3 regions of the Streptomyces sp. NPDC015171 genome follow, and region 2 is predicted to be linked to each of the others. Evidence: riboswitches for the same ligand, from Rfam matches in the RefSeq annotation. Region 2 holds a riboswitch; each other region holds the start of a gene.
What was found. A riboswitch is a leader RNA that binds a small molecule or an ion and turns the genes downstream of it on or off. The one in region 2 is predicted to bind cobalamin.

Region 1 (4,257 bases), on a different contig from region 2:
ATGATCTGCTCCGGTGCGGCGTAGCGGCCGGAGGTGAAGGGCGTGTCCTGGCCGCTGTCGTAGAGGAAGACCGAGGGGCGGTCGGCGCCCCGTGGGGCCTTGGCCCGCACCTCCGCGATGCGCTTCTTGAAGCCGTCGATCAGCGCGGCGGCCCTCTTCTCGACGCCGAACAGCTTGCCGAGGTTGGTGAGATCGGCGTACAGGGCGTCCAGCGGCGGCATGATGCCGCGCGCGGACTCCGTCCGGCCGTTGCGGCAGGACTCGGTGAGGACGTACGAGGGGATGCCGAGCTTCTTCAGCGCGTCGGGGGTGAAGCCGCCGTCCTCACGGAAGCCGTAGTTCCAGCCGGCGAAGACGAGGTCGGCGTCGGCTTCGAGGACGTTCTCCTTGGTGAGCTGGTCCTTGGACAGCCACTTCACCTTGTCGTAGCCGTCCTTCCAGGGCACGGCGCCGAGGTCTCCCTTGTCGTCGGGCATGGCGAACCCGGCCATGCGGTCCTCCAGGCCGAGCGCGAACATCAGCTCGGTGATGCCGACGTCGTTGGTGACGACCCGCTCGGGGACCTTGTCGTACGTCACCTCGCGACCGCAGTTGGTGAGGGTGACCGCGGGGGAGGCGGCGTCCGGGGACGACTCCACCGTGGCACCGCAACCGGTGGCGGTCGCGGCGAGGCATACGGCGGCGGCGAGCAGCTTGCGCATGGGGGTCCTTCAGACGGTGGGCGGGAGCAGGTCGAACAGGAGCTGGAAGGCACCGGTCTCGGGGTGCCGTACGGGATGGGCGCGGATCCCGAACACCTCGGCCAGCAGCGCGGGTCCGAGGACCTCGTGGGGCGGCCCCGAGGCGACGATCCGGCCGCCGGCGATGACGTACAGGACGTCGCAGTGGGCGGCGGCGAGGTTGAGGTCGTGGAGCGCGGCCAGCACGGTCAGACCGCTGCCGCGGACCAGGGACAGGACGGTCAGCTGGTGCGCGACGTCGAGGTGGTTGGTGGGTTCGTCGAGGACCAGGACCCGGGGCCGCTGGGCCAGGGCCCGGGCGATCAGGGCCCGCTGCTTCTCGCCGCCGGACAGGCTGAGGAAGCCGCGGTCGGCGAGGTGGGTGACGCCGGTGCGGCTCATGGCCTCGGCGCAGATCTCGCGGTCGGCGGCGGCCGTGCGGTCGCGGTGCGGCAGCCGTCCCATGGCGACCACCTCGGCGACCGTGAAGTCGAACTCGGCCGCCGACTCCTGCGGCAGCGCGGCCAGGACGCGCGCGGCGGCCCGCGGGTCCATGGCGTGCAGATCGTCGCCGTCGAGGCGTACGGTTCCGCCGGCCGGCCGCAGGGCCCGGTACACGGAGCGCAGCAGGGTCGACTTGCCGCTGCCGTTGGGGCCGACGAGTCCGACGAACGCCCCGCTGTCCGCGGTGAGCCGGACGTCGTCGACGAGCCGTGCGCCGGCCGCCTCGATCGTGACGTGGTCGATGTCGAGTCGCATGCTCAGCGCCCTCCGAAGGCGTAGCCGCCGCGTCGCATCAGCAGCAGGAAGGCGGGCACCCCGACCACCGCGGTGATCACACCGACCGGCAGCTCGGCCGGGGCGAGCAGCAGCCGGGACAGCACGTCCGCCCAGACCAGCAGCACGGCTCCGGCGAGCGGGGCGACGGCCAGCACCCGCCGGTGGTCGGCGCCGACGAGCATCCGCACGACGTGCGGCACCATCAGTCCGACGAACCCGATGGCCCCGCTGACCGCGACCACGGTCCCGGTCACGGCCGCGGTGACGAGGAACAGCTCCCGGCGCAGCCGCGAGGGCCGCACCCCGAGCGCGGCCGAGGTCTCGTCGCCCATGGCGAGCGCGTTGAGGGATTCGGCCCGCCACCGCAGCCAGGCCCATCCGGCCAGCACGACGGCCGCGGCGAGCGGCACCCGGGACCAGGTCGCGCCGCCCAGGCTGCCCAGCAGCCACATCATCGCCGACCGGGCCGCCTCGCCCCGGGCCGCGCCGAACACCATGACCGTGGTGAGCGCCTCGAAGCCGTACGCCAGTGCCGTACCGGTCAGGATCAGCCGCAGCGGGGTCAGTCCGTGCGGCGAGCGTGCCACGGCGTAGACGAGCGCCATGGCCGCGAGTGCCGAGGCGAACGCCGAGGCCGACAGCGCCCACACCCCGAGTCCCGCGAACGCGCCGAGGAGGATGACGGCGTTGGCGCCCACCGCCGCGCCCGAGGAGATGCCGAGGACGAACGGGTCGGCCAGCGCGTTGCGGACCATCGCCTGCACGGCCACCCCGACGGCCGAGAGCCCGGCGCCGACGACGGCGGCGAGCAGCACCCGCGGCAGCCGGATCTCCCAGACGATGGTGTAGCCGGCCGCGTCCCGGGCGGGCAGCGTCGCGCCGGTGAGCCCCGCCCACAGGAAGCGCAGCACCTGCGCCCCGCCGATCCCGGCGGCCCCGAGCCCGACACCGCACACGAGGGAGAACAGGAGCAGCAGCCCGAGGGCCAGGCTGAGCGGCAGCACGGGTATCCGGCTGGGGGCCGTACTTCGGCGCACGGGAGGGGCCGTCCTTCACACGGGCCGCCTGCTGGACGTCGAGGAGGAGACAGCCCGTACGTCCGTGCCGGCTGCCCGGTCCCTTCTCGCAGTCCACGGCGAGCAGTCAACGGGTCGATGGACCTCCGCGGGCGATCGGGCTCGCGCGGCGACCGTCGGAGCGGTCGCCGTGCACACCGTTGCGGGTCAGCGCCGGACTCTCACCGGACTTCCCCCACGGGAGGCGAGGGGAGCCTAACAAACGGCCCCTGGCGTCCTGTTCAGCAGATGTGCCGCTCCCGCTCCGGCGAGTACAGGTGGCTGTCGCGGAACTGCTCGGCGCCGAGCGTGCGCCCGACCATGATCACCGCGGTGCGCAGCACGCCCGCCTCCTTCACCTTCTGCGCGATCTCGTCCAGCGTGCCGCGGATGATCAGCTCCTGGGGGCGGGAGGCGTAGGCGACGACAGCGGCGGGGCAGTCGGCGCCGTAGTGCGGCAGCAGTTCCTCGGCCACGCGGTCCGCGTAGCGGGCGGCCAGGTGCAGCACGAGCAGCGCGCCGCTGCGGCCGAGGGTGGCCAGGTCCTCGCCCTCGGGCATGGCGGTGGCGCGGTGGGCGACACGGGTGAGGATGACCGTCTGGCCGACGGTCGGCACCGTCAGTTCGCGCTTCAGGGCGGCGGCAGCGGCGGCGAAGGCGGGCACGCCGGGGACGACCTCGTAGGGCACCCCGGCGGCGTCGAGGCGGCGCATCTGCTCGGCGACCGCGCTGAACACGGAGGGGTCCCCGGAGTGCAGCCGGGCCACGTCGTGGCCCTCCTCGTGGGCGCGGACCAGCTCGGCGGTGATCTCGTCCAGGTCGAGCTGGGCGGTGTCCACCAGGCGGGCGTCCGGCGGGCACGAGTCGAGCAGTTCACGCGGGACGAGGCTGCCCGCGTACAGACAGACCCGGCAGGCGGCCAGCGTCCGGGCGCCGCGCACCGTGATCAGGTCGGCGGCGCCGGGGCCGGCGCCGATGAAGTACACGGTCATCTGTCTGCTCCAGGAAGGGGGGTGACGGGCTTGCGGACGGCCCACTGGGTGACCGGCATGGCCTGCCGCCAGCCGGTGAAGCCGCCCACGGGGACGGCGTGCGACACCGCGAGCCGCACCAGCTCGCCGCCGTGCCTGCGGTAGGCGCCGGCGAGCAGCGCCTCGGACTCCAGCGTGACGGTGTTGGCGACCAGCCGCCCGCCCGGGGGCAGCGCCGCCCAGCAGGTGTCGAGGAGAGCGGGGGCGGTGAGTCCGCCGCCGACGAACACGGCGTCGGGCGTGGGGAGTCCGGCCAGGGCGGCGGGGGCGGCACCGGTGACGACCCGCAGTCCGGGCACCCCGAGCCGTTCCGCGTTGCGCAGGATGCGCTCGGCCCGCACCGGGTCGCGTTCGACGGTGACGGCCCGGCACGCGGGGTGGGTGCGCAGCCACTCGACGGCGATCGAGCCGGACCCGCCGCCGATGTCCCACAGCAGTTCACCGGGTGCGGGGGCGAGCGCGCCGAGGGTGGCGGCGCGGATGTGCCTCTTGGTGAGCTGCCCGTCGTGCTCGTACGCCTCGTCCGGCAGCCCCGGTACGGCGCCCAGGCGCAGGGTGTCCGGTGCCCGGCGGCACACGACGGCGACGACGTTGAGCGGGTCGCCGGGCGGCTGCGTCCGCTCCCAGTCGTCGGCGGTGGTCTCCGTGCCCGTCCGTTCCCGGTCGCCGCCG
Region 2 (4,257 bases):
GCACTCCGGTTCCTCTCTGTACACGCTGGACACCGAGGCGCTGGCGGCCCTGCGGCCCGATGTGGTGCTCACCCAGGATCTGTGCGACGTGTGCGCGGTGTCGTACGAGAGGGTCAGCCGGGCGGTGCGGCTGCTCGACGCGGACACCCGGGTGGTCAGTCTGGAGCCGCGCACGCTCGACGACGTACTGGACTGCCTGGTCACGGTCGGCGAGCTGCTCGGTGTGCGCGAGCGCGCGGAGCGGCGCCGGGCCGAGCTGCGGGACCGGCTCGACCGGGTGCGTGCCGCGGTCGCCGGCCGGGACCGGCCCCGGGTGGTGGCGATCGAATGGCTCGACCCGCTGTGGCCCGCCGGGCACTGGGTGCCCGAGCAGATCACGGCGGCCGGCGGCGAGCCGCTCCTGGCGGCGCCCGGCGAGCACACCGAGCCGATGACCTGGGAGGCGGTGCGCGCCGCACGGCCGGACGCGGTGCTCGTCCTGCCGTGCGGCTTTCCGCCCGAACGCACCCTGCGTGAGGCCGGGTTGCTCACCCGGCTGCCGGGCTGGGCGGAGCTGCCCGCCGTCCGGTCGGACCGCGTCGTGGTGCTGGACGGCCCGTCCTTCTTCAACCGGCCCGGGCCGCGGGTGGTGCGCGGGGCGGAGGTGCTGGCCCAGGTCCTGCACGGGGTGCGGGCCGGGGAGCCGGTCACACCGGCCGAGGTGGTCGCGTTCCCCGGCCGGTGACTGGGGCGGGGGTCAGAACGCCGTCCAGGTGAACGCCACCGCGTCTCCGGCGTTCAGCTGGAACTGGCAGCCGCCCACCGGGGTGGGGGTGCCGTTGACGGAGATGTTCCAGTAGGCCGCGCCACCGCCGCTGACCTTCTTGATGGTGTCGACGGAGAAGTCGTCGAACGAGGCGTACCAGGTGCCGTCCCAGCGGAAGTGGTGCTTGCGGGCGGCGTCGTCGAGGGCCGCCGTGGGCGTCGGCACGGCCGAGGGGTGGGCGGCGCCGTTGGTGCCGTCGCATCTGTGGGTGCCGCCGGTGGCGGTGGTGACGTCATGTCCGCGGGTTCTGATCTTTCCCTTGAACAGCAGGCCGTCCGGTCCGTTCACGGTCAGGGTGACCTTCACGGGGGCGTTCGTGCCGGGCGCGCTGTGGGCGTGGGCGGTGGCGGGCATGGCGGCCAGCGCGAGTCCGAGAGCGGTCGCGGCGAGCGCGGTGCGGTGTGCGGAGGTGCGGTGCACGGTGGGAGCCTTCCGGTGGAGGGCGGTCCGCGGCCCGTCACCGAGCGAGCGGCCCCGGGGCGGGGGACGGCGGGACCCGCGCACGGGACGGCACACCGGCCCCGGGGCACCGGGACGAGGCTCTCGGCTTCGCGCTGCGGACCATGACAGTGGGAAGCGGTTCACGGCACGCGCCGGGTGCTCCGACTCGCGGCCGGCCGGCCGCACACGGTTGCAGGTCAGCGCCGGATTCCCACCGGCTTCCCCCGGTCACGCACCTATGCGGTCGTGGTGCGGACGGTTCACGCGCGTACGCCGATCACGTTCGTCACGGCGCATGGCGCGAACCGGCCCGATTCTAGGGTGATTTGACGTCCTTGAGCCAGGTCTTCACGCCTCGTCGCGCCGCCCCGGCGCGGTGAAGGCGTAGAGGTCGAGGATCTCCGGCAGGGGGGCCACGCCCGGCCCGCCCGCCCGGACCCAGCCGACGATGTCCTCGGTCGCGTCCTGGTCGTTGACGAGTCCCAGCCAGACCGGCCGGCCGCCGGCGGCCCGCCCGGCGGCGGACGGCTGGACGACGATGACATTGGCCTGGTCGCACACGTCGAGGCAGTCGGAGATCCGCACCGGTACCTCGGCGCGCAGCCGCGCGGTCTGCGCCGCGTGGTCGATCCCGGTCACCTTGGGGCTGCCGCAGCAGCAGTCCCGGCACACGACGACCCGGCACGGCGCCGGGCCGCCCCCTGCCACGGCCTCGGCCGGCGTCTCGTCCAGCGGTCCTTCGGGCATGCCGCACCACTCCCCTCCCGGGGAGATCCGCCCCGGTGTCGTGTGAGGAGGCGACCGCGTGAGTCTCCTGGCTCCCGGGGCGCGGCTCGTCCGGCCTTCCCACCCGGGTCCGGGTGGTGGCCTGCCGGAACGCGCTCACCGGTCACAGTGGCGGGACCGCGCCGGATTCACACCGGCTTCCTCGGACCGCCGTCGCCCTATGTCGTCGATCATCATCCCATCGCCGGTACCGCCCCCGTCACCCGGCCGCCGGACAACAAGAGGTGTCCGGCGGCGGCAGGTCAGCTCAGCTGCCGCAGGAAGAAGGCGGCGGCCTCCCCGCCGACCCGCAACCGGGCATCCGGGTCGGCGGGTCGCGGCGCGAAGAAGTCGTCGTGGCGCACCCCGGGACCGGCCGAGCGACCGCTCGCCGTGGGAATGTGTTCCAGGTACGGCCTGGTGTCGACGTCGTACGGGGTGACGGTGTCCGCACCGCCCCAGCGGATCTCCACCGGCACCCGCACGCCCGCCAGGCTCTCCGGCGTCACTAACGCGCCGACTCCCGGGGCCACTTGGAAGACGGCGCGCACGCGCCGGTCCGTCAGGTCCGCTCCCGCGGCGTCCAGCGCGTGCCGCGTCGACTCGTCGTCCGGATGCTTCGCGCGCAGCGCCTCCAGCACACCGGGGAACTCGGGGATCTCCGGCGGGGGCACCGCTCCGGTCAGCAGGGCCCGCACGACGCGCGGATCGACGCGGGCCCCGGCGAGGGCGGCCGCCGTATAGGCGCCGACGGAGAAGCCCGCCGCGCCGACCGGGCCGAGGGGCCGCTCCCGGGCGAGCGCGTCCAGGGCGAAGGAGACGTCCCGGGGCCGCTCCCACACATGAAGGAAGCCCTCCGGCTCGTAGCCGTCGACGAAGTTGTTGCCGTGGTGGTCCAGGGCGACCACGCGCAGGCCCGCCTCGCACAGCGGTCGTACCAGCCACTCCATGTCGCCGCCCGAGCCGCCGGTGCCGTGCGAGACGACGACCAGCGGGGCCGGCTCGGCGGCCGGACGGTCCGGCTCCCACTGGTAGAGGCGGACGGGACGCGGACGCCCCGGTTCTCGAAGGTCGGGGCGCAACTCGTCGTACAGCACACGTATGACGGGCTGTTCCCGGTCGGTGAGCGTCATGGCGGCATCCTACGAAGCCGTTGATCACCCGCCGGCGGGCCCGCCCAGCCGCGCCGTCGCGAGGTGGATCCTGAACGCGCGGGGGACGACACCCTCCGGTGTGGTGATGTCGCGCACCTCGGCGACGAAGTCCGCGCGCAGCCGCTCGACGGTCACCGCGTCGAGCGGGCCGAGGTCGTAGAGTCCGGAGACGGCCGCCCAGACCCGGGCGACCGGGCCGCTCAGATCGATGGGAACGGTCTCCCAGTCCACCGGGCCGAAGCCCGCCGGAGCGAGGACCTCGTCGAGCCCGTCGCGGCAGCGTGTCCTCCTGTCGCCCGGCGCCGGGATGCGTCGCGTGACGGGCGTCCTCTCGACCGTGCTCCGCAGCAGCGCGAGGAACCGCTCATAGGCCTCTCCGCCCGCGGCCCGCCGCCCACCACGCAGGCCGGCACCCCTCCGGGGGACAGCACGCGGGCGATCTCGGCCATGACCAGCTCGATCTCCCCCATCAGCATCAGGGCCATGGGGCAGACACAGGCGTCGAAGCCGTCGTCGGCGAAGGGCAAGTGCCTGGGCGCGGCCCGTCTCCAGCCGCGCCCCGGCGAGCGCCGGTCGGCGTCGTGCCGGCGCCACGGAGTCCGCGGACAGGTCGAGTCCGGCGAGGCGGTGCCGTTCGCAGGGAGGCGTGTCCGGTCTCTCCCCGGGCGGCGCGCGACGCGTTCCCGGGCGGCCGGCCCGGAGCCCGGACTCAGCCGTCCGGATGAGGCGCGGCAACCCGTTCGTGGGCGGCCGTCCGCCCCCCGGCGCCCGGGGGGCGGAGGAGGCTCGCGACTCACCCGATGTGACTAATGACGGAACGTGCACCCCTTGTCCCCACTGGCCCCTCCCCCATTCGGAGTTGCAGCCGTACGGGCGACATGAGTCCTTGGAGTCGTGTCCTGCCGGATCTCAATCAGGAGGAGACATGGGCACCAACCACAAGGGCCATTCGGCCGACAAGCTGAGCGTCGTATTCGCCGTCCGGGTGATCGAGGGCGGCGAGCAGGGCTTCCTGGAGCTGTACGAGGACCTCCGGAAGTCGGTGGCCGGCTCCCCCGGCCACATCGTCGAGAGGCTCGGCGAGCCCGCCGA
Region 3 (4,257 bases), on a different contig from region 2:
GCAACCGCACCGACGAGTACGCGATCGCGTTCACCGAGCCGGGCTGCACCGGTGCTTCGTTCACCATGCGCCCGTACACCGGGTACGGGAGCGAGCGGCTGAAGCTCCGGTCGGTGGTCTTCTTCCGCTGACGCGGGTGTGCCGGGCCCTCGCCCCCGCGCACCGCGTGCCGGGGGGCGTCGGCTCAGGACGCGGGGCCTCGGTGGCGGCGCAGCAGCGCCGCCACCGCGCAGCGCAGGCAGCCGGCGTCGGCGCCGCGCGTGCTCTCGACGTCCGGGCACCTCGCGGGCGCGGGCTGTGCCTGCCCCCGGCAGGTCTCGCCGGGGGTGCCGATCAGTGTCTCCAGGTCGTGCAGGAGCTGTTCGGTGCGCTTCGCCTGCTGCGCCAGCACCCGGACCCGGGCGCTCTGGCCGCCGATCTGCCGTCGGCTGGCGACCAGTTGCTCGTACTCCGCCACGGTGAGGGCGACCGCCTCGCGGCCACCGAGGGTGATGCGGCGCGGCTGGGGGGTTCTGGCCACTCGGTTCCTCCGCTCCTCGCCTGAGTGCTCCGCGAGCCGCCGGTCCGGTGCTTCTGTTCGGTGTCCGGGGAACGCGAGAGGGCCCTCGGATGGTTCCCAAGGGCCCTCTGCTGTCCGGATGGAATCAGTGCGCGGCCGGAACCGCCCGCTCGCTCGCGGCCCTCGCCGGGGCCGGGTTCAGCACCCGCTCGGCCAGCTCGCCGAAGGCGAGGCCGAAGCCGCCCCACAGCGCCGTCTGGATGGCCAGCGCGGACAGCCGGAACCGCCACAGCAGGGCGGCCGGGAAGTCCGCCGGGACCTCGTTGACGACCGGCAGGAACTCGTAGGCCAGGCCGATCACCACGGCGAAGGCGACGACCGCCGCGACGGTCGCCCACCAGGTACCGAGGCTGGGCGCCAGGCGCTTGCCCAGGATGGTGGCGCCGACCGCCAGCAGGACGCTGAGCACCATCATCAGGAAGTACAGGGTGGTCCGCTTGCCGATGGTGTCGGGCTCGCCGACCGACGGCGGGTTGGCCGGGTACTTCAGGAACGGCACGACGTACACGGCGAGCAGCGCGCAGCCCGACAGCAGGAGCGCGGTGGCACGCGGGCCGAAGCGGCCGACACGGCCCAGCGCGAAGCAGAAGGCGAGCGCCGCGATGCCGCCGAAGGCGACACCGTAGACCAGGACGCCGGTGGCGAGGCCCGCGGTGGACTGCAGGGAGCGGGAGACGACCTCCATCTCGTGCTCGTGGGAGTGGGCGTCCTCGAAGCTGATCGCCTTGTCCACGCTCGGCTCACCGAGGAGATAGGCCACGATCAGGGCGAGCACGCCGGCGGCGAGGCCGGCGAGCATGCCCCGCACAAGGAGGTTGCGTACGGTTGCGGAGTTCATGGCTGTGCGGAGTCCCCTCGCGTCAGTGGCAGGGGAAGCCGAGCAGGTGGCGGGCGTCGTGGACCCACTCGTGGACGTCCGTGCCGTTGAACACGGACGTGGCGCCCTGCTCGGCGCCGACGAAGTACAGCAGGACCAGCATGAGAATGCCGAAGAAGACCGCCCAGGGAGCTATCGCCTTCAGCGGCAGCTTGGCGGGAGTGGTGGCTGTCGGCTGGGCGACGGTCTGCGCCATGGCAGAACCTCCTCTGGGAGCTCGCGTCCCATCTCGGTGGTGCACAGGACGACGGCCGCGGGTCTGACTCACGAGCACCCACCGGGGTTCTCGCACACAGTGGCGCGACCGTGCCGGATTTCCACCGGCTTCCGCAGTACCGTCGTCGATATCGCACAGACCGTACCGCGTGTCAGGACCATGGCCAAGACCGTGTCCGCTCGATGGGATCTTTCTCTCGCACCGGCGGACACCGTCCTGTGCCGGGTGGGTCAGCGGTGGCGGAACTCCGGCGGGCGCTTGGCCGCGAAGGCGGCCATGCCCTCCTTCTGGTCGGCGGTCGCGAACACCGCGTGGAACAGCCGCCGTTCGAAGCGGACGCCTTCGGCGAGCGTGGTCTCGAAGGCCCGTCCGACCGCCTCCTTCGCCATCATCGCCACCGGCAGCGACATGCCCGCGACGGTCTCGGCCACGGCCATGGCCTCGCTGAGCAGTTCGTCGGCGGGCACGACCCGGGAGACGAGCCCGGCGCGCTCGGCCTCGGCCGCGTCCATGGTGCGCCCGGTCAGGCACAGCTCCATGGCCTTGGCCTTGCCGACCGCCCGGGTCAGCCGCTGGGAGCCGCCGATGCCGGGGATCACGCCGAGTTTGATCTCGGGCTGGCCGAAGACGGCCGTGTCGGCGGCGAGCAGGATGTCGCAGAGCATGGCGAGTTCGCAGCCGCCGCCGAGGGCGTACCCGGCGACGGCGGCCACGGTCGGGGTGCGCAGCCGGCCGAGCCGGTCCCAGGCGGCGAACCAGTCGGCGAGGTACATGTCCAGGTAGCCCTGCGGCTGCATCTCCTTGATGTCGGCGCCGGCCGCGAACGCCTTCGCCGACCCGGTGATCACGATGCAGCCGCAGTCCGGGTCCCGGTCCAGGGCCTCGGTGGCGGCCGCCATCTCGTGCATGACCTGGAGGTCGAGGGCGTTGAGGGCCTTGGGCCGGTTCAGGGTGAGCAGGGCGGTGCGGCCCCTGCGTTCGACGAGGATCGTCTCGTACTCGACGGGTACTTCCGTGGTCATGCGTGCTCTCCGCTCTGTTCCCTGATGGTGCGTACGATGCCGGAGAAGTCCTCCTCGGCGCCGACCCGTTCGGCATAGGCCGCGTACACCTCGGCGGCGCGCAGCCCGAGTTCGGCGTGCACCCCGCCCTCCCGTACCGCGTTGGCCGCGAGGCCCAGGTCCTTGGCCATGAGGGAGGCCGCGAACCCGGGACGGTAGTCCCGGTTGGCCGGGCTCGCCGGGACCGGGCCCGGGACGGGGCAGTTGACGCTGAGGGCCCAGCACTGCCCGGACGCCGTGGAGGCGACGTCGTACAGCGCCTGGTGGGACAGGCCCAGGCTCTCGCCGAGGACGAACGCCTCGCTGACGGCGATCATGGAGATGCCGAGGATCATGTTGTTGCAGATCTTGGCGGCCTGTCCGGCCCCGGCGTCACCGCAGTGGACGGCCTTCTTGCCCATGGCCTCCAGCAGTGGCCGTGCCTCGGCGAACTCCGCCCCTCCCCCGCCGGCCATGAAGGTGAGCGTGGCGGCCTCGGCGCCGACCACGCCGCCGGAGACGGGTGCGTCCAGGGCGCGCATCCCGGCGGCGGCGGCGCGTTCGTGGGCGGCGCGGGCGTCGGCGACGTCGATGGTGGAGCAGTCGACGAAGAGGGTGCCGAGCCGGGCCGCCGGGAGCAGGGTGTCGTAGAGGTCCAGGACGTGCCGTCCGGCGGGCAGCATGGTGATGACCAGGTCGGCGCCGGCCACCGCCTCGGCCGCTGTGGCGGCGGCCTCGACACCCGTCCGTGCGGCGCCGTCCACGGCGTCGGCCGCGAGGTCGTGGCCGCGCACCCGGTGCCCGGCCTTGACCAGGTTGGCGGCCATGGGGGCACCCATGTGCCCGAGTCCGATGAACGCGACGGTCCTGCTCACCAGGCCGCCTCCGGGGTGGTGTCGGATCCGGCGAGGCCGAGTTCGCGGTCGCCGAGCGGGGCGAAGAAGCGGCCGACGTCGGCGTCGGTGACCTCGGCGAGGGTGGCCGGGGACCAGTGCGGATCGCGGTCCTTGTCGATGACCTGGGCGCGGATGCCCTCCAGCAGGTCGGAGGTGCCGAGGGCGGCGCAGGAGACGCGGTACTCCTGGTCGAGGACCCGCTCCAGCGGGCCGAGGTGCCGGGCGCGGCGCAGGGCGGCGAGGGTGACCTTGAGAGCGGTGGGCGACTTGGCGAGCAGGGTCTCGGCGGCCTCCTTGGCGTCCGGGCCGCCCTGGGCGAGCAGTCGGCGCAGGATCTCCTCGACCGTGCCCCCTGCGTAGCAGGCGTCGATCCACTCCCGCCGGGCCGCGAGCCGCGCCGGCGGCGCCGGCCGGACGTGCCGGGCCAGAGCGTCGTGCACGGGCAGATCGGCGAGGTCGTCGACGAGGTGCCCGAGCGCCTCGGAGGGCACGTAGTGGTCGGCGAGGCCGCACAGCAGGGCGTCGCCCGCGCCGATCTGGGCGCCGGTCAGCGCGAGGTGGGTGCCCAGTTCGCCCGGGGCGAGGGCGAGCAGGTAAGTGCCGCCGACGTCGGGGACGAAGCCGATGCCGGTCTCCGGCATGGCGATCCGGGAGCGTTCGGTGACGAT

Region 1: linked by a shared signal. The riboswitch ahead of ACF073_RS25215 (FecCD family ABC transporter permease) and the one ahead of ACF073_RS40155 ((2Fe-2S) ferredoxin domain-containing protein) in region 2 are both predicted to bind cobalamin.
Region 3: linked by a shared signal. The riboswitch ahead of ACF073_RS38640 (CbtB-domain containing protein) and the one ahead of ACF073_RS40155 ((2Fe-2S) ferredoxin domain-containing protein) in region 2 are both predicted to bind cobalamin.

The regions. Positions count from the first base shown of each region.
Region 1 is NZ_JBIBUO010000009.1:257,131-261,387, reverse strand. Features, by position in the region: gene ACF073_RS25225 (ABC transporter substrate-binding protein) at 1-701, opposite strand, end outside; gene ACF073_RS25220 (ABC transporter ATP-binding protein) at 711-1,478, opposite strand; gene ACF073_RS25215 (FecCD family ABC transporter permease) at 1,481-2,536, opposite strand; cobalamin riboswitch at 2,645-2,780, opposite strand; gene cobM (precorrin-4 C(11)-methyltransferase) at 2,797-3,546, opposite strand; gene cbiE (precorrin-6y C5,15-methyltransferase (decarboxylating) subunit CbiE) at 3,543-4,257, opposite strand, start outside.
Region 2 is NZ_JBIBUO010000031.1:54,232-58,488, reverse strand. Features, by position in the region: gene ACF073_RS40165 (cobalamin-binding protein) at 1-724, shown strand, start outside; gene ACF073_RS40160 (DUF4430 domain-containing protein) at 737-1,225, opposite strand; cobalamin riboswitch at 1,380-1,515, opposite strand; gene ACF073_RS40155 ((2Fe-2S) ferredoxin domain-containing protein) at 1,595-1,993, opposite strand; cobalamin riboswitch at 2,054-2,176, opposite strand; gene ACF073_RS40150 (alpha/beta hydrolase family protein) at 2,275-3,144, opposite strand; gene ACF073_RS40145 (hypothetical protein) at 3,169-3,396, opposite strand; gene ACF073_RS40140 (class I SAM-dependent methyltransferase) at 3,366-3,962, opposite strand; gene ACF073_RS40135 (antibiotic biosynthesis monooxygenase family protein) at 4,091-4,257, shown strand, end outside.
Region 3 is NZ_JBIBUO010000027.1:12,991-17,247, reverse strand. Features, by position in the region: gene ACF073_RS38655 (hypothetical protein) at 1-131, shown strand, start outside; gene ACF073_RS38650 (hypothetical protein) at 185-520, opposite strand; gene ACF073_RS38645 (CbtA family protein) at 645-1,397, opposite strand; gene ACF073_RS38640 (CbtB-domain containing protein) at 1,420-1,632, opposite strand; cobalamin riboswitch at 1,671-1,808, opposite strand; gene ACF073_RS38635 (enoyl-CoA hydratase) at 1,884-2,675, opposite strand; gene mmsB (3-hydroxyisobutyrate dehydrogenase) at 2,672-3,568, opposite strand; gene ACF073_RS38625 (enoyl-CoA hydratase/isomerase family protein) at 3,565-4,257, opposite strand, start outside.